Regions from separate parts of the Nocardiopsis sediminis genome, predicted to be linked through region 2. Evidence: predicted binding sites of a transcription regulator. Region 2 holds the regulator's gene; each other region holds the start of a gene.
What was found. Region 2 encodes LexA, which represses DNA repair genes until DNA is damaged. Its sites were predicted from a motif close to TCGAACANNTGTTCGA; they were not measured.
Positions count from the first base shown of each region.

Region 1: ruvC (crossover junction endodeoxyribonuclease RuvC) is a predicted target of LexA. The motif match lies at 3,221-3,236, and genes of this name have one in related genera.
Region 3: recA (recombinase RecA) is a predicted target of LexA. The motif match lies at 3,689-3,704, and genes of this name have one in related genera.

Region 1 is NZ_JBHSBH010000004.1:754,642-761,038, reverse strand. It holds gene ACFOVU_RS07495 (adenine phosphoribosyltransferase) at 1-114, opposite strand, end outside; gene yajC (preprotein translocase subunit YajC) at 244-627, opposite strand; gene ruvB (Holliday junction branch migration DNA helicase RuvB) at 901-1,968, opposite strand; gene ruvA (Holliday junction branch migration protein RuvA) at 1,988-2,608, opposite strand; gene ruvC (crossover junction endodeoxyribonuclease RuvC) at 2,616-3,188, opposite strand; gene ACFOVU_RS07470 (DUF4282 domain-containing protein) at 3,314-3,769, opposite strand; gene ACFOVU_RS07465 (YebC/PmpR family DNA-binding transcriptional regulator) at 3,980-4,729, opposite strand; gene pdxT (pyridoxal 5'-phosphate synthase glutaminase subunit PdxT) at 4,726-5,334, opposite strand; gene pdxS (pyridoxal 5'-phosphate synthase lyase subunit PdxS) at 5,435-6,361, opposite strand.
Region 2 is NZ_JBHSBH010000015.1:499,770-506,166, forward strand. It holds gene ACFOVU_RS24760 (vitamin B12-dependent ribonucleotide reductase) at 1-2,693, opposite strand, end outside; gene nrdR (transcriptional regulator NrdR) at 2,802-3,281, opposite strand; gene ACFOVU_RS24770 (LysM peptidoglycan-binding domain-containing protein) at 3,735-4,250, opposite strand; gene lexA (transcriptional repressor LexA) at 4,513-5,283, shown strand; gene ACFOVU_RS24780 (alpha/beta hydrolase) at 5,470-6,397, shown strand, end outside.
Region 3 is NZ_JBHSBH010000004.1:404,855-411,251, reverse strand. It holds gene ACFOVU_RS05930 (S9 family peptidase) at 1-1,459, shown strand, start outside; gene ACFOVU_RS05925 (regulatory protein RecX) at 1,619-2,341, opposite strand; gene recA (recombinase RecA) at 2,334-3,485, opposite strand; gene ACFOVU_RS05915 (DUF3046 domain-containing protein) at 3,813-4,007, opposite strand; gene ACFOVU_RS05910 (DEAD/DEAH box helicase) at 4,119-6,397, shown strand, end outside.

The sequences.
Region 1 (6,397 bases), on a different contig from region 2:
GACCTCGGGATCGGCCAGCAGCGTGGTGATGTCCTTGAACACCACGCCGGGCTGGGGGAAATCGGGGATGTCGCGGACGCTCTTGGCGATCAGCCGGTCAAGGTCCTGGGGCACGGAGGCTCACCTTCACGGTTGCGGCGGCGCACGGGGCCGGGAGGGGGCGGGGACGAGGGAGAAGGGGGTGCACACGACGGTACCGGCCCCGCCGGGCGGGACCGGTACCGTCTCAGGTCGGGCTCGGACCTACTTCGGGCCGTCGTCCTTGTTGTCGTTGCCGAAGTCGGGCCGGTCCTCGACCGGGGTGTCGTCGATCGGGTCGACGGGGGTGATCACCTCGCCGACACCGGCCTTCAGCAGCCGGATCCGCGTGCCGGGCGAGATCTCCAGTTCGACGTCGTTGTCGCGGACGTCGACCACGGTCCCGTAGAACCCGGCCTTGGTGAGCACCTCGACCCCGGGCTGGAGGCGCTGCTGGGTCTGGGCCTCGCGCTCGCGCATCTTCTTCTGCGGACGCAGGATCAGCAGCCAGAAGACCACGCCGATCAGCAGGATCATCATGACCGGCTGGACGAGGGATGCGCCGCCGGTCTGCTCGGCGGCCCCTGCGAGTATGTATTGGCCCTGCACGGGGCTGTTCCTTCCTGACGTTCGTCTCGTGGCCGCTGCCACTGCTGCGCGGCGCCCGGCCCTGCTCTTCGGATCATTTCGGGGCTGGGCCCCCGCTGTGTGACCCTGGCGGTAGGGGCATCCGAAAGCATCCGAAAAGCAGGCCCTGATGCCGGCGCTTTCCGGTTCAACGAGCGGGACCGGTCCGCGAGTTCCCTACCGGCGCCGATGTGGCCGGAGCGGCCCCAGGCCCCACCTTACGCGCCGTGGACGCCGGTGTCGGTCACGCGGTCATCACGGCCCGGCGGCGGGTGCGGCGGCGCCGTCGGCGGGCGCCCCGGCGCCGAACGCGGCGTCGGGCGGCGCCGTGAGGCCCATGTGGGCCCACGCCTCGGGGGTCGCGACCCGGCCGCGCGGCGTGCGGGCGATGAAACCGGACCGCACGAGGAAGGGCTCGGCCACCACCTCGACGGTCTCGGGCTCCTCGCCCACCGACACCGCCAGCGTGGACAGCCCGACCGGTCCGCCGCGGAAGCGCCGCAGCAGGGCGTCGAGGACGGCGCGGTCGAGCCGGTCGAGCCCCTGGACGTCGACCTCGTAGAGGCTGAGGGCGGAGCGCGCGATGTCGAGGGTCAGCCGGCCGTCGCCGCGCACGTCGGCGTAGTCGCGGACGCGGCGCAGCAGCCGGTTGGCGATGCGCGGCGTGCCCCGCGACCGCCCCGCGATCTCCGCGGCGGCGTCGTCGTCGAGGTCGGCGGCGAGCAGGCCGGCGGAGCGGCGCAGGATGAGCTCCAGCTCGTCGGCGCGGTAGAAGTCCATGTGCGCGGTGAAGCCGAACCGGTCGCGCAGCGGGGCGGGCAGCAGGCCGGCCCGGGTCGTGGCGCCGACCAGGGTGAAGGGGGCGATGTCGAGGGGGATCGCGGTGGCCCCGGGCCCCTTGCCCACCACGACGTCCACCCGGAAGTCCTCCATGGCGACGTAGAGCATCTCCTCGGCGGGCCGGGCCATGCGGTGGATCTCGTCGAGGAAGAGGACCTCGCCCTCTTGGAGGGTGGACAGGACGGCGGCGAGGTCGCCGGAGCGCTCGATCGCGGGGCCGGAGGTGATGCGCAGCGGGGCGCCAAGCTCGGCGGCGATGATCATGGCCAGGGTGGTCTTGCCCAGGCCCGGCCCGCCCGACATCAGCACGTGGTCGGGGGCGCGGCCGCGCCGCTGGGCGCCGCGCAGCACCAGCGAGAGCTGTTCGCGCACGCGCTCCTGGCCGACGAAGTCCTCCAGCCGCTTGGGGCGCAGGGCACCCTCGAGGGCGCGTTCGTCGAGGTCGGCGTCGGGAGAGACGACGTCGCGTTCGTGTTCGGCCATGGCGGGGGTCCGGCTCCTCTCAGGCACGGCTCAGCTTGCGCAGGGCGCTGCGGAGCAGCGTGGCGACGTCGGGCCGCTCCCCCGCCGCGGCCGCCTCGGGGGCGACGGCGTCGGCGGCGGATTCGGCGTCCTTGGCCGACCAGCCCAGGTTGATCAGGCCGGATACCACCTGAGGCCGCCAGGGGGCCGCCGCCGCGGTTGCGGGCGCGGCATCGGTGACCTCCGGGGCGCCCGTCTGCGGGTGGCCGAGCTTGTCACGCAGTTCCAGCACGATGCGCCGGGCGCCCTTGGGGCCGATGCCGGGCACGCGGGTGAGCGCGGCGGTGTCCTCGGCGGCGACCGCGGCGCGCAGTGCGTCGGGGGTGTGCACCGCGAGCATCGCCAGCGCCAGGCGCGGGCCGACCCCGCCGGCGGTCTGGAGGCGCTCGAAGACGTCGCGCTCGTCGTCGTCGGCGAAGCCGAACAGGGTCAGCGACTCCTCGCGCACGACCAGGGAGGTGGCGACGGTGGCGGTGTCGCCGACGCGCAGCCCGGCGAGGGTGGCGGGGGTGCACTGCACGGTCATGCCGACACCGCCCACCTCGATCACGGCGGTGCCGCCGCCTCGGGCGGCCACCCGGCCGCTGAGGAACGCGATCACGCTTCGGTCACCTCTTCCCGGGGTCGGTGGTGGCGGTGGCGCGGGCCCGGCGGGCGAGTTCGACCTTGCGGGCGAACTCCTGCTGCGCCGCCGCGACGCGGGCCTGCGCCCCGCCGCGCCAGATGTGGCAGATGGCCAGGGCGACGGCGTCGGCGGCGTCGGCCGGCTTGGGGGCGGCGTCCAGGTGCAGCAGCCGGGCGACCATGGTCTGCACCTGCGCCTTCTCGGCTCGGCCGCTGCCGGTGACGGCGGCCTTGACCTCGCTGGGGGTGTGCAGGGCGACGGGCAGCCCGCGCCGGGCCGCGCAGGTGATGGCGATGGCGCTGGCCTGGGCGGTGCCCATGACGGTGCTGACGTTGTGCTGGGCGAAGACGCGTTCGACCGCGACGGCTTCGGGGGCATGGGAGTCGAGCCAGCCCTCGATGCCGCGTTCGATGCCGAGCAGGCGCGCGGCGAGGTCGCCGTCGGGCGGGGTGCGCACGACACCGGCGGCGACGAATGCCAGCGGCCGGCCGATCGCGCCGTCGACCACCCCCACGCCGCAGCGGGTCAGGCCGGGGTCGATCCCCAGAACTCGCACGCGTCTCCTCCGTCGCACCGGGTCCGCCGGGCTCGAACGCCCGTTCGCAGTCCCCGAGCCTACCGGTGTGCGGGGACGGGCGGACGGGCGACATGCGCGGGCGGGCGCCGCATCGCGCCCTGCTGTCAGGCTCCGCTGTTGCGGCGCAGGGCGGCGATGTCGTCGGAGGTGCGGGCGACCGCGATGGCCAGTTCCAGCCCGACCCGGCCCAGCAGGACCGAGATACCGCCCGCGGCCAGCGCGCCGAGCACGGACAGCAGCGAGGACACGGGGGTGACCACGATCGAGGCGAAGGCGCCGACCACGCCGGTGAAGGTGACGACGCCGACGAGGACGAGCCAGATCAGGAACAGGGTCCTGGCGAACTGCACGGTGACGAACCGGGTGAAGTTCAGGTCGAACAGGGCCCCGAAGAACCCCTGGCCCTGCGGCTGCGCCGTGCCGGGGGGCGGGGTCGCGGGGCCCGATGTGCCGCCCTGGTAGGGGGCGCCGCCGCCCTGCGGCTGCTGCTGGTAGGGCTGCTGCTGGTACCCGGGCTGCTGGCCGTACTGCTCGTAGGGGTTGTCGCCGGGGGTGGTCATAGCGGACTGCTCCAAGGGGGAGACTGCGGGCGGGATGCCCGGCCCGGGGTCGCGAACGGGGGCCGTCGGACCCGGAGGGGCCCGGGCGACGGGGCCGGGGCCGCGCGGAGGCGGCCGATGGACACCCTATCGAGCCCGGGTGAACGCCTCGGGCCCCGCTCGAGAGAGCGGGGCCCGAGGCGAACGTGCGTGGCCGCGGTCGGCGGCCGGTCAGCCGATCTTCTCGAGGACGTCCTCGGGGATGTCGGCGTTGGTGAAGACGTTCTGGACGTCGTCGGAGTCCTCCAGGGCGTCGACGACGCGCATGACCTTCTTGGCGTCGTCCTCGCCCAGGGGGACCTCCATGCTCGGCAGGAAGGAGCTCTCGGCGGACTCGTAGTCGATCCCGGCCTCTTGGAGCGCGGAGCGCACGGCGACGAGGTCGGTGGCCTCGCACACCACCTCGAAGGCCTCGCCGAGGTCGTTGACGTCCTCGGCCCCTGCGTCGAGGACCGCGAGCGTGACGTCGTCCTCGCTGGTGCCCTCCTTGGGCACGATCACGACGCCCTTGCGGTTGAACAGGTAGGACACCGAGCCGGCGTCGGCCATGGACCCGCCGTTGCGGGTGACGGCCACGCGCACCTCGGAGGCGGCGCGGTTGCGGTTGTCGGTCAGGCACTCGACCAGCAGCGCCACCCCGCCGGGGGCGTAGCCCTCGTACATGATGGTCTGCCACTCGGCGCCGCCGGCCTCTTCGCCGGAGCCGCGCTTGCGGGCGCGCTCGATGTTGTCCAGCGGCACGGAGTTCTTGCGGGCCTTCTGGATGGCGTCGTACAGGGTGGGGTTGCCGTCAGGGTCCCCGCCGCCCGTACGCGCTGCGACCTCGACGTTCTTGATCAGCTTGGCGAAGAGCTTGCCGCGCTTGGCGTCGATGACCGCCTTCTTGTGCTTGGTGGTGGCCCACTTTGAGTGGCCGCTCATACCGTTCCTTTCACCATGTCGACGAAGAGCCGGTGGATACGCGGGTCCCCGGTGAGTTCGGGATGGAATGAGGTGGCCAGCAGCCCCCCCTGTCGTACCGCGACGATCCTACCGGCCCGGTCCCCGTCGGTGAGCTGTCCGAGGACGCGCACGCCGGAGCCGACCTCCTCGACCCAGGGGGCGCGGATGAACACGGCGTCGACATCGGGCCCCTCAACGCCGTCGACGGCGACCCGGCCCTCGAAGGACTCGGTCTGGCGGCCGAACGCGTTGCGGCGCACGGTCATGTCGATCCCGCCGATGGTCTGCTGGTCGGCGGTGCCGTCGATGATGCGGTCGGCCAGCAGGATCATCCCCGCGCAGGTCCCGAAGGCGGGCAGGCCTTCGCGGATGTGCTTGCGCAGCGGCTCCATCAGCTCGTAGCGGACCGCGAGCTTGGACATGGTGGTCGACTCGCCGCCCGGGATGACGATGCCGTCGACCCCGTCGAGTTCGGCGGCCCGCAGCACCGGCACGGCCGTGACACCGAGCCCGTCGAGGACGCGCAGGTGCTCTGCGGTGTCGCCCTGGAGGGCGAGCACCCCGATGGTGGGTGTGGCGGTCAACGGAGAACAACCTCGCTCGGGATCGTGGGGACGGACGGGCACGCGCCGGTGGTGCGGGCCGCGGCGCGGCCCGCACGGGCGCGGGTGCCGGGTGCGCCGGCTACCAGCCGCGTCCGGCGTAGCGCTGGCCGTCGGAGAGGTCGTCGAGGTTGATCCCGACCATGGCCTCGCCGAGCCCGCGGGACACCTTGGCGATGACCTCGGGGTCGTTGTAGTGCAGGGTCGCCTGGACGATGGCGTCGGCGCGCTTGGCGGGGTCGCCGGACTTGAAGATGCCCGAGCCGACGAATACGCTCTCGGCGCCGAGCTGGCGCATCAGCGCGGCGTCGGCGGGCGTGGCGACGCCGCCGGCGGAGAACAGCGGCACAGGCAGCTTGCCCAGGCGCGCGACCTCCTTGACGACGTCATAGGGGGCGCGGAACTCCTTGGCGGCGCCGAACAGCTCGGCCTCGTCGAGGGTGCCGAGGCGCTTGATCTCGGAGCGGATGGACCGCATGTGCCGGGTGGCCTCGACGACGTTGCCGGTGCCGGCCTCGCCCTTGGAGCGGATCATGGCCGCGCCCTCGCCGATGCGGCGCAGCGCCTCGCCGATGTTGGTGGCCCCGCACACGAACGGGACGGTGAAGGCCCACTTGTCGATGTGGTAGGCCTCGTCGGCGGGGGTGAGGACCTCCGACTCGTCGATGAAGTCGACGCCGAGGGACTCCAGGACCTGCGCCTCGACGAAGTGCCCGATGCGCACCTTGGCCATGACCGGGATGGAGACGGCTTCGACGATGCCGTCGATCATGTCGGGGTCGGACATGCGCGCGACGCCGCCGTCCTTGCGGATGTCGGCGGGCACCCGCTCCAGCGCCATGACCGCGACGGCTCCGGCGTCCTCGGCGATCTTGGCCTGCTCCGGGGTGACCACATCCATGATCACGCCGTTCTTGAGCTGTTCTGCCATGCCTCGCTTGACGCGGGTGGTGCCGACCGTGCTCGCGGTCGGGGTGTCAGCGGTGTTGGTCACGGTGGCGGACTCCAAGTTCTGGGCGGACATGAGGTGGCACCTCGATGCGCG
Region 2 (6,397 bases):
GCCTTCTCGGCCTTGGCCGCCGTCTCCGCCTTCTGCTCAGCGGGGGTCAGCGGGGCCGACTGGGCGTAGGACTCCACCTGGGCGGCGTAGTGCGCCGGGTCCTCCCCCGCGACCTGGGCGCGGCGCTCCTCCGCCGAGAGCACGCCGAGCGCGGCGCGCTCGTCGTAGGGCAGGTAGTCCAGGGCCAGGCGGCGGAAGATGTAGTCCACCACCGACTGCGCCATGCGGATGTCGGGGTCGTCGGTCATGCCGGCGGGCTCGAACCGCATGTTCGTGAACTTCTCGACGTAGGTCTCCAGCGGCACCCCGTACTGGAGCGCGATGGAGATCGCGATGGAGAAGGCGTCCATGACCCCGGCCAGGGTCGACCCCTGCTTGCCGAGCTTCATGAAGACCTCGCCCAGGCCGTCGTCCGGGTAGGAGCCGGCGGTGATGTAGCCCTCGGCGCCGCCGACCGAGAACGACACGGTCTGGCTGGGGCGCTTCTTAGGCAGCCGGCGCCGGATCGGCCGGTTGACCTCGATGACCTCGGGCTCGGGGGCCTCCTGGGCGGTGCTCGCGGCGGCGCCCTTGCCCTCGGACGCCGAGGTCGACAGCGGCTGGCCGACCTTGCAGTTGTCGCGGTAGACCGCGAGCGCCTTGAGGCCGAGCTTCCAGCCCTGGTAGTAGATGTGCTCGAAGTCCTCGACGGTGGCCTCCTCGGGCACGTTCACCGTCTTGGAGATCGCACCGGAGAGGAACGGCTGCACGGCCGCCATCATCTCCACGTGGCCCATGGGCTTGATGTAGCGCTTGCCCATGGCGCAGTCGAACACCTCGTAGTGCTCCGGGCGCAGCCCGGGTGCGTCCACGACGTGGCCGTTCTCGGCGATGTACTCGACGATCGCCTCGACCTGCTCCTCCTGGTAGCCGAGGTTGCGCAGGGCCCGCGGGATCGCCTGGTTGACGATCTGCATGGAGCCGCCGCCGACCAGCTTCTTGAACTTGACCAGCGAGAAGTCCGGCTCGATGCCGGTGGTGTCGCAGTCCATCATGAAGCCGATGGTGCCGGTGGGCGCCAGCAGGCTGGCCTGCGCGTTGCGCCAGCCGTTCTTGTCGCCGACCTTGAGGCACTCCTGCCAGGCCGCGGTGGCCGCGGAGGCGATCTCGGCGTCCATCGAGCCGATCGTGCGCAGGTCGTCGTTCGCGGCGGCGTGCTTGCGCATGACCCGCTTGTGGGCGTCGGCGTTCTTGGCGTAGCCGTCGTAGGGGCCGACGATCCCGGCCAGCTCGGCGCTGCGCTTGTAGGCGGTGCCGGTCATCAGCGAGGTGATCGCGCCGGCGACGGCGCGCCCGCCCGGGGAGTCGTAGGCGTGGCCGGTCGCCATGAGCAGGGCGCCCAGGTTGGCGTAGCCGATGCCGAGCTGGCGGAAGGCGCGGGTGGTCTCGCCGATCTTCTCGGTCGGGAAGTCGGCGAAGGTGATGGAGATGTCCATCGCCGTGATGATCAGCTCGGTGAGCCGGGCGAACCGCTCGACGTCGAAGGTGTCGTCCTCGCCCAGGAACTTCAGGAGGTTGATCGACGCCAGGTTGCAGGAGGAGTTGTCCAGGTGGACGTACTCCGAGCAGGGGTTGCTGGCGCTGATCCGGCCGCTCTCGGGCGCGGTGTGCCAGTCGTTGATGGTGTCGTCGTATTGCAGGCCGGGGTCGGCGCACTCCCAGGCGGCCTTGGCCATCTTGCGGAAGAGGTCCTGGGCGTCGACGGTGCCGATGACCTCGCCGGTGGTGCGCGAGGTCAGGCCGAAGGAGGAGCCGGTGTCGACCGCGCGCATGAAGGCGTCGGAGACCCGCACGGAGTTGTTGGCGTTCTGGTACTGGACGCTGACGATGTCGGAGCCGCCGAGGTCGACGTCGAAGCCGGCGTCGCGCAGCGCGCGGATCTTGTCCTCCTCGCGCGCCTTGGTCTGGACGAACTCCTCGATGTCGGGGTGGTCCACGTCGAGGACGACCATCTTGGCCGCGCGGCGGGTGGCGCCGCCGGACTTGATGGTGCCCGCCGAGGCGTCGGCGCCGCGCATGAAGGACACCGGGCCCGATGCGGTGCCGCCGGAGGAGAGCAGCTCCTTGCTGGAGCGGATGCGCGACAGGTTGACCCCCGCGCCGGATCCGCCCTTGAAGATGATCCCCTCCTCCTTGTACCAGTCGAGGATCGACTCCATGGTGTCGTCGACCGACAGGATGAAGCAGGCCGAGACCTGCTGGCGGGAGGTGGTGCCGACGTTGAACCAGACCGGGGAGTTGAAGCTGAAGAGCTGGTTGACCAGGGCGTGCTTCAGCTCGTGGTCGAAGATCTCGGCGTCCTCGTCGGAGGCGAAGTAGCCGTTGGCCCGGCCGGTCTCGGTGTACATGCCGGCCACGCGGTCGACGAGCTGCTTGAGGCTCCACTCGCGCCCGGGGGTGCCGTGCGCGCCGCGGAAGTACTTGCTGGCGACGATCTGGGTGGCGTTCATCGACCACGACGCGGGGAACTCGACGCCCCGCTGCTCGAAGTTGACCGAGCCGTCGCGCCAGTTCGTCATGACCACGTCGCGGCGCTCCCACTCGAGCGCGTCATACGGGTGCACGCCCGGAGTGGTGAAGATCCGCGCCACTTTCAGGCCCTTGCGCCGGCCCCTGCCCTTGCGCTGATCCGACGCCCCGGTTGTCTCCGTCATGTCGCTCCCCCTGTACTCGTCACATACCCAACACACGCCCCCGCTTTCACACGTAACGGGTGGCGGTTCATTCCTCATCGCGCCACGGGCCTCTCGACCGGCCCGGCGCTACCCCTGTGGAGCGTCCCCCTGGGCGACACCGGCCCGGTCGGCCCGGAGGGTGGCGATCTCGTTCTCGAAGTCCGCAAGCGACTCGAACCCGCGGTAGACCGAGGCGAAGTGGAGGTAGGCCACCTCGTCGAGGTCGCGCAGCGGCCCCAGGATCGCCAGCCCGATCTCATGGGCGGGGATCTCGGCCATCCCGCGGCACCGGATCTCCTCCTCGACCTGCTGGCCCAGCTTGGCGAGCGCGTCCTCGGTGACCGGGCGCCCCTGGCAGGCGCGCCGCACCCCGGCGACGATCTTGGTGCGGGAGAACGGCTCGGTCACGCCGGAGCGCTTGGCGACCATGAGCAGCACGGTCTCCTGGGTGGTGAACCGGCGTCCGCATTCGGCGCAGGTCCGGCGGCGGCGGATCGCGGCTCCGTCCTCGGTGGACCGGCTGTCGATGACGCGGGTGTCAGGATGACGGCAGAACGGACAGTGCATGTCGGCGCGCCCTCCCCAGGATCTGCATCTTCGGCATCGGTCGCCATCTCCGCGCAGCGGTCTCGGGCCTGCCCGTGGTCATCCGGGCAGCCCTGGTCATGTCCTCGCACCCCCACCGGACCGGTGGTACCGGGGGATCCGGAAGCACGGCAAGAACGGATACCTACTAAAGCACAAGTTCTGGGCCGCTTGTTCCGGGCGAGCACTAGATGTTGTGGTCAACTTATGACCGTCGCGATGGGGTGCGCAAGTCCCGCCACACGTGACACGGACCTCCACCCAGGTCACACGGGCCAAACCCGGATCAGGACCGGGCGTGTCGCGCACAGGCGGGCCGCCGACGCGAACGGGACCGCAGGCCCCCCGCCATGCGACACGCCGGGCGCGACGGATCGCGGTCCCGGCGTGGGCAGGTACGACCTGCGGGAATGTGCGCCTCGGCGCGGTGTGGGATCAGGGGAGGACGAGCTCCTGCCCGGGCTCCAGCTCTGGGCTCGACAGCTCGTTGATCCGCACGATCTCGTGCACGGTCCGACGGGGATCGTCACCGGGCCGGACCCGCTCGGCGATCCCCCACAGCGTATCGCCATCGCGGACGACGACGGTCGAGGACGAGGCGGGCAGGAAGGCGGATTGCGTGGGCGCGCCGGAGGCGGAGGCCCCGGCCGCGACGGCTGTCAGGAAGAAGACGGAGAGCACACCGGTTGCGGTGGCGGATGCGGTGGAGACGAGGACCACACGGCCGCGGCGGGTGAGGCGGGTCCACCCGCGTCTGACGACCGCGGGCAGGATCCCCGGCGCGACGGCGCAGTCGAGGTCGGGCAGATCGGGCGGGCCGGCCGCCATGCGCGCGCCGGCGGCCGCCGGACGGGCGGCGAACTTCACGGGTGCGGTGCGCCACTCGGGAATCTCCTGCGCCCAGTCGAACAGGACGGGACCCCGGGGCCGCAACACGGACGGTTCGGACATGACCCCCACTTTCGAACGCCGGTGCTTTCGAACCGGCGTTCGACTATTACCGCATCTCGGCGATTTTTTCATCACCGTCTCGAACGTTTGTTTGATATTGCCCAGCGTAGGCACTACCGTTGGACATGTTTCACTGCGGTATCGGCGACAGGCCGCTACCGCTGTCAGACGGGTCGACGGGGCGACCCCGCGGGCGCGGGGATCATCCTGACGATGCTCGAACACCCCACGCCCAGAACACCGACCGCCGAGGAGGCCGGCCGTGCCGGAGGAGAACCACGGAACGCAGGAACCTCACGCGGGCGGGACATCCGTCGCCGCGCTCCGGTCCGCCACCACGCAGTCTCCAGGTGCGGGGGATCCCGCGGCCGCTACGGACAATGGTGCGCCGAAATTGACGGCCCGTCAGCAGAGCGTGCTGAACTGCATCCACCGTTTCGTGCGGCAGCGGGGGTACCCACCGTCCATCCGGGAAATCGGCGACGCGGTGGGCCTGTCGAGCCCCTCCAGTGTCGCGCACCAACTGAAGGTGTTGCAACGCAAGGGCTATCTTCACCGCGATCCGAATCGCCCACGAGCGGTCGAAATTCGCATACCCGGACAGCCCACGGTGCGCTCCTGGGACCACCTCGACGACCAGCCCCGGGCCGACGGCACCCGCGCCACCGACGTCCCCGTCGTGGGCCGCATCGCAGCGGGCGGCCCGATCCTGGCCGAGGAGGCCATCGAGGACGTCCTGACCCTGCCCAAGCAGCTCGTCGGCGAGGGCCGGCTGTTCATGCTGAACGTGGTCGGCGACTCCATGATCGACGCCGCCATCACCGACGGTGACCTGGTCGTCGTCCGCCAGCAGCCCGAGGCCAACAACGGCGACATCGTCGCGGCCCTGCTCGACGACGAGGCCACCGTGAAGGCGTTCAAGCGCGACGGCGACCACGTGTGGCTGCTCCCGCGCAACGACGCCTACGAGCCCATCAACGGCGACGAAGCCACCATCCTGGGCAAAGTGGTCGCCGTTCTCCGGCGCATCTGAGGTCTAACGTCCTGCGCGATAACGACTTCACCACGCTTTGGAACGGGCCCGTGATCTTCATTGAAGATCACGGGCCTTTTCCCGTTTCGACGCCGAACGGTTATCGGTGATGACGACGCTCCGCTGAATGGGCTCCGCCTGAAAGTGTCCGGAGGCCTGGCCCGAATCACCCCCTACGGTAGGACCATGCCCTTCGCCCCCGCCGCTGTGCGCGCCGCCGCCCTGTCCGCCGCCGTGGTCCTGGCCGCCTCGGCGTGCTCCGGGCAGCGGCAGGAACCCGCCGGGCCTCCGGAGCGCCCGGGCGTCACCCCCGCAGAGCGCGACGTGAGCTTCGACAGCGGCCCCGACACCGTCCACGGGACCTTCGCCCTGCCGCCCGGAGCCCAGGGCCGGGTGCCCGGGGCCCTGATCATCTCCGGCAGCGGACCCACCGACCGCGACGGCGACAACCCCGCTCGCCCCGATGCCGGCACCAACGAGAACTTCGCCCGCCTGCTCGCCGACGCCGGCGTGGCCTCGCTGCGCTACGACAAGCTCGGCAGCGGCGAGACCGGCATGGGCGCGCGCGACGAGGACGACCCGGTGGGCTATGACGTCTTCGAGGCGGAGATGGCCGACGCCTACGCCCACCTCGCCGCGCAGCCGGAGGTGGACCCCGGCCGGCTGCTGGTGCTGGGCCACAGCGAGGGCGCGCTGTTCGCCCTGCGCGCCCCGGGCGCCGTCCGCGACCACCCCCCGGTGGCGCTGGTGCTCGCCGCCCCGCCCGGCGGCCGCTACCTCGACACGGTCGACCGCCAGCTGACCGACCAGATCCGGCTCCAGGAGGGCGCGGGCGCGCTGGAGGCGGCCGATGCCACCCGGGTGCTCTCCAATGCCCGGTCCGCGATCGCGCTGATCCGTGCGGGCGAGCGGCCCGATCAGGACCCCGTCCCCGAGCTGGGCGGCCTGTTCGACCCCTCCGTCGCCCCGTTCCTGCACCGGATCGACGCGATGGACCCGGTCGACCTGGCCGGAGACCTCCCCCGCGGCGTCGAGACGCTCGTCCTGTGGGGCACGGCCGACTCCCAGATCGCACGCGACGACGTGGACCGCCTCATGACCGGGCTGCCCGGCG
Region 3 (6,397 bases), on a different contig from region 2:
CCTGGCCTGGGTCGCCTGGAACCACCCCCGCATGCCCTGGGACGGCACCGAGCTGCGCGTCGGCGCCTTCGACGGCGGAGCGCTCAGCGGGGTGTACACCCTCAAGGGCGGGGTCGGGGAGTCCGTGCTCTACCCCTCCTGGCGCGACGACACCCACCTGTACTTCGTCTCCGACTGGCCCGGGTGGTGGAACCTCTACGAGATCGGCCTCACCGGGCAGGCGATCGCGCTCTACCCGGCCGAGGAGGAGTTCGCCGGCGGGTTCCTGCTGGGCTGGGCGCCCTACCGGCGGCTGGCCGACGGCCGGATCGTGGCGCTGCACGGCGGCGCCGACCTGCGCCCCGGCGTCTACGACCCGGCGACCGCGGAACTGACCGCGTTCGACACCCCGCTGACCACCTGGGAGACCCTCGCCTCCGACGGCGGCACCGTGGTCGGCCTGGCGGCCGGCCCCGCGACCCCGCAGAGCCTCGTCCGGCTCGACCCCGGCACCGGCGCCACCGAGACGCTGCGGCGCTCGCGCGACGACCTGCCCGAGGCCGCCTACCTGCCGCAGCCCCGGGCGGTCACGCTGAGCGGGCGCTACGGCGCCGAGGTCCACGCCACGGTCTACCCGCCCACCAGCCCCCGGGCCACCGGCGATGGGCCCGCCCCCTACGTTGTGTGGGTCCACGGCGGCCCCATCGCCCGCGCCACGACCGAGGCCGACCTCGCCAAGGCGTACTTCACCAGCCGCGGCATCGGGATCATCGACGTCAACCACGGCGGGTCGATCGGGTTCGGCCGCACCTACCGGGAGCGGCTGCACCAGCAGTGGGGGGTGGTCGACGTCGAAGACGCCACGGCGGCGGCGCGCTCCCTGGTCGACGACGGCCTGGCCGACCCCGCGCGGCTCGCCGTCCGGGGCGGCAGCGCCGGCGGGCTGACCACGCTGCTGGCGCTCACCGGCGACACCTTCGCCTGCGGCACCTCGCTGTTCGGCGTCACCGACCTGCTGCGGCTGGCCAAGGAGACCCACGACTTCGAGTCGCGGTTCCTGGACTCCCTGGTCGGCCCGCTGCCCGGCTACGCCGCCGCCTACCGCGAGCGCTCGCCGGTCAACCGGGCCGACGAGGTGGGGGTGCCGGTGCTGCTGATCCAGGGGGCGCTGGACACGGTGGTCCCGCCCGCCCAGGCGCACGCCTTCGCCCGGGCGCTGGGTGAGCGCGGCATCCGCCACGCCTACCTGGAGTTCGCGGACGAGGGCCACGGGCTGCGGGCGGCGGAATCACGGGAACGCGCGCTGGAGGCGGAGCTGGCGTTCTACGGTGAGGTGTTCGGGTTCACCGCCCCGGGCGTGCCCGGCATCGAGCTGGTGACGGAGTTCCGCGAGCCCGAGCCGGAGCCCGACCTCGTGGCCGAGCCATTGCCGCCGCTGGACGGCCACCCCGCCGGCGCGCCGTCGCCCGATCCCGCCTGAGCGGCATCGCGCCTGAGCCGCATCGCGCCTCCGGGCGCCGGGCGCCTGACGGGTCCTCGGTCCGCCCGGCCCGGTAGATCGGGGCCGAGGTCGGGGACGAGGCCGGTGCCGTGGGCCCGGCCGATGGTCGCGATCGGCGCCCTGGGCCCCGCTCGCCGGCTAATCGAGCCCAGGGTCGGGGAGGTCGAGTTCGGCGCCCTCGGCCTCCAACTCCTCGCGCACCACGCGGTAGGCCAGGCCCGCGGCGTAGCCCTTGCGGGCGAGCATGCCCAGCGCCCGGCGGACGCGGACCTCGGGGGCGTGGCCGCGGGTGGAGTCGAGCTTGCGGCGGGCCAGGCGGCGGGCGGTGTCCTCCTCCTGGCCGGGGGTGATGTCGTCGACGGCGTCGCGCACGATGTCGTCGTCGACGCCGCGGCTGCGCAGCTCGGCGGCCAGGGCGCGGCGGCCCAGCCCCCGGCCGGCGTGCCGGGAGTCGACCCAGGCGCCCGCGAAGGCGGCGTCGTCGATCAGCCCTGCCTCGCTGAAGCGGCCCAGGACGGAGTCGGCGACCTCTGGATCGATACCACGCCGCTCCAGGGCGCGGGCGAGCTGGGCGCGGGTACGCGGCGCCGCGGTGAGCATGTTCAGGCAGATACCGCGGGCCTTGGCCTCGGGGTCCTCCGTGGTCAGAGCTCCGTCACGCCGCGACGCCCGGGCAGCGGCTTCTCCCCTGGCCGACCGGGACGGGCGGCCCGAAGCCTCCCCCTCGGGCCGGTGGGCGCGGCCCGAAGCCTCCCCGTCCGACCAGGGCAGGTGGGCCGGACCCTCCTCCGGCCGGGGTGGACCGGCCGGAGGAGTCGGCGGACGGTGGGACGGGCCGCGGCGGTCCCGCGGCTCAGGCATCCGTGGCCGGGGCCGCCGCCTTGGCCTTGGCCGTGCGCTTGGCGGGCGCAGCGGCCGCCGCTGCGGCGGCGGGCGCCTTGGCCGCCGGGGCGTCCTTGGCCGTGTCCTTGGCGCCGGCGACCGGACCGGAGCCGGCGCTGTCGTCGCCCTGCATGGGGATGCCCAGCTTCTCCTTGATCTTCTTCTCGATCTCGTTGGCCATGTCGACGTTCTCGCGCAGGAAGTTGCGCGCGTTCTCCTTGCCCTGGCCCAGCTGGGTGCCCTCGTAGGTGTACCAGGCACCGGACTTGCGCACCGTGCCGTGCTCGACCCCGAGGTCGATCAGCCCGCCCTCGCGCGAGACCCCGACCCCGTAGAGGATGTCGAACTCCGCCTGCTTGAACGGCGGCGCGACCTTGTTCTTGACGACCTTCACCCGGGTCCGGTTGCCGACGGCGTCGGTGCCGTCCTTCAGGGTCTCGATCCGCCGGACGTCCAGCCGCACCGAGGCGTAGAACTTCAGCGCCTTGCCGCCGGTGGTCGTTTCGGGCGACCCGAACATGACTCCGACCTTTTCGCGAAGTTGGTTGATGAATATCGCGGTTGTCCCGGTTTGGTGCAGTGCGCCGGCGATCTTGCGGAGGGCCTGGGACATCAGGCGGGCCTGGAGGCCGACGTGGCTGTCGCCCATTTCGCCCTCGATCTCGGCGCGCGGGACCAGGGCGGCCACGGAGTCGATCACCAGGATGGAGACCGCGCCGGAGCGGATCAGCATGTCGGCGATCTCGAGCGCCTGCTCGCCGGTGTCGGGCTGGGAGAGCAGGAGGTCGTCGGTGTTGACGCCGATCTTCTTGGCGTATTCGGGGTCGAGCGCGTGCTCGGCGTCGATGAACGCCGCGATGCCGCCGAGGCGCTGGGCGCTGGCCACCGCGTGCAGGGCCACGGTGGTCTTACCCGAGGATTCGGGGCCGTAGATCTCCACGATCCGGCCGCGGGGGATCCCGCCGATGCCGAGCGCGACGTCCAGGGCGATCGCGCCGGTGGGGATGGACTCGATCGGCGGGCGGTCGTCATCGCCGAGGCGCATGACGGAGCCCTTGCCGAACTGGCGCTCGATCTGAGCGAGCGCGGTTTCGAGAGCCTTGTCTCGGTCAGCAGCTGCCACGGGGAACCCCTGTTGGGTCGGTGTCTTCTTCTTCATCTCGGGAGCGACGCTACGCGGTCGCGGGGACATTCGGCGACGGCACCGCCCGGCCTGTGGACGGCGCCGGACCGACGGGCGGCGGCGGGCCCGGCGGCCGCGCCGGTGGAGGCGTTCGCGCCGGGTGCCCCGGGCCGCGTCCTGGCTCCGGTACAGCGCTACCCTACCCGAACTTCTGTTCGATGATTCGAAGTCCCGTTCGCTTTTTCCCACTCAGCCTGCGAGGCGTCGGCGGGTCGGACCGGGGCGAACCGGGCGGGACCGCACGCGGATGGTACGCGGCCGCGGGTATCAGCGCGATGCAGCGGGGATGTCGAACGTGTCGCAGACCGCCCGCCATACCTCCTTCGCGCTGACGCCGTCGGCGAGGGCCTGCTCCACCGTCCGCGACCCCAGCGCGTCGATCACGTAGTCGCGCGCCAGGCTCTCGGCGTAGCCCTCGCCGAACTGGTCGTACATGCGGTTCCACATCTCGGAGAGTTTCATCGCCTCAAGTATCGGGGCCCTGAGCGGCGGTGTCACTTCAGGGCGCCCCGTTCCCGCACGTCCCCGGACCGCCACCCGGAAACCGTCGGCCCGGCGGTGCAGACTGGGGGCATGACCACCGACGATGCCTCCGCGGACGCGACGGCCCGCTTCTCCGGTGCCACGCGGGCCTGGTTCGGCGGCGCGTTCCCCGGCGGGGCAACGCCGGCCCAGGCCGCGGCCTGGGCGGCGATCGCCGAGGGCGACAACACCCTGGTCGTGGCGCCCACGGGGTCGGGAAAGACGCTCTCGGCGTTCCTCTGGGCGCTGGACCGGCTGTCGTCGGCGCCCGCCGCTCCGCAGGACCGGGCGCGGCGCTGCCGCGTGCTCTACGTCTCGCCGCTGAAGGCGCTGGCCGCCGACATCGAGCGCAACCTGCGGGCGCCCCTGTCGGGCATCCGCCGGGCCGCCGAGGACAGCGGGCTGGAGCCGCCCCAGGTGTCGGTGGGCGTGCGCACGGGCGACACCCCCGCCGACGAGCGCCGATCGCTGGCCACCCGGCCGCCCGACATCCTCATCACCACCCCCGAATCGCTGTTCCTGGTGCTGACCTCGCAGGCTCGCAACGGCCTGGCCGGGGTCGAGACGGTCATCGTGGACGAGGTGCACGCGCTGGCCGGGACCAAGCGCGGCGCGCACCTGGCGCTGACCCTGGAGCGGCTCGACGCCCTCCTGGACCGGCCGGCTCAGCGCATCGGCCTGTCGGCGACGGTGCGGCCGCCCGAGGAGGTGGCGTCGTTCCTCGGCGGGCCGCGCCCGGCCACGGTGGTGGCGCCCCCCGCCCGGCCGCACCTGGAGGTGCGCATCTCCGTCCCGGTCGAGGACATGACGGAGCTGGAGGCGGCGGTGGCCCCCGGCCGCACCGACGACCGCGCGTCCAAGGCGCGCACGTCGATCTGGCCGCACGTCGAGGAGAAGGTGCTCGACCTGGTGGAGCGGCACCGGTCGAGCATCGTGTTCACCAATTCGCGGCGGGTCGCCGAGCGGCTGTGCGCCCGGCTGAACGAGCTGGCCGCCGAGCGCGCGGCCCCGGCGCGGCCCGATGCCGTCGCGGCCGAGGTCATGGGGCAGGCCGGGCAGGCGTGGACCGGCGACGGCGCCGCTCCGGTCGCGCGGGCGCACCACGGCTCGGTGTCCAAGGAGGAGCGCGCGCTGATCGAGGCGGACCTGAAGGAGGGCCGGCTGCCGTGCGTGGTGGCGACCTCCAGCCTGGAGCTGGGGATCGACATGGGCGCGGTGGACCTCGTGGTGCAGGTGGAGTCGCCGCCCTCGGTGGCGAGCGGCCTCCAGCGGGTCGGCCGGGCCGGGCACCACGTGGGCGAGGTCTCGCGCGGCGTGTTCTTCCCCAAGTTCCGCGGTGACCTGCTGGCCGGCACCGTGGTCGCCGAGCGCATGCGCGCCGGGGCGATCGAGGAGCTGCGGATGCCGCGCAACCCGCTGGACGTGCTGGCGCAGCAGGTCGTGGCCATGGCGGCCATGGACGACTGGGGCGTGGCCGATCTGGCCGCCCTGGTGCGGCGGGCGGCCCCGTTCGCGACGCTGCCCGACTCCGCCCTCGCGGGGGTGCTGGACATGCTGTCGGGGCGCTACCCCTCCGACGAGTTCGCCGAGCTGCGGCCCCGTGTGGTGTGGGACCGCGAGGGTGCGGGCGGCGGGACTCTGCGGGGCCGGCCGGGGGCGCAGCGCCTGGCGGTGACCAGCGGGGGCACGATCCCCGACCGGGGGACCTACGTCGTGCACCTGGCGGGCGCCGGGGCCGCGCCTGAGGGCACACGGCGGGCGGCGCCCACCCGGGTGGGCGAGCTGGACGAGGAGATGGTCTACGAGTCCCGCGTCGGCGACGTGTTCGTGCTCGGGGCGAGCGCCTGGCGGATCGAGAACATCACCGCCGACCGGGTGCTGGTCTCCCCCGCTCCCGGGCGGCCGGGCCGGCTCCCGTTCTGGAAGGCCGACACGGTGGGCCGGCCGTTAGAGCTGGGCCGCGCCATCGGCGCGCTGTCCCGCGAGCTCACCGGGCTCGACGAGCCCGCGGCGCTCGCCCGCGCCGAGGGGGCCGGACTCGACGCCTGGGCGTCGGCCAACCTCGTCGGCTACGTGGCCGAGCAGCGGGAGGCCACCGGGTACGTCCCCGACGACCGGACGATCGTGGTGGAGCGGTTCCGCGACGAGCTGGGCGACTGGCGGGCGGTCGTGCACTCCCCGCTGGGCGCCCGGGTGCTGGCGCCCTGGGCGCTGGTCCTGGGGGCGCGGCTGCGCGAGCGCTACGGGCTGGACGCGCAGGTGGTGCACGGCGACGACGGGATCGTGGTGCGGCTGCCGGACGTGCAGGAGATGGAGCGGGCGCCGCGGTC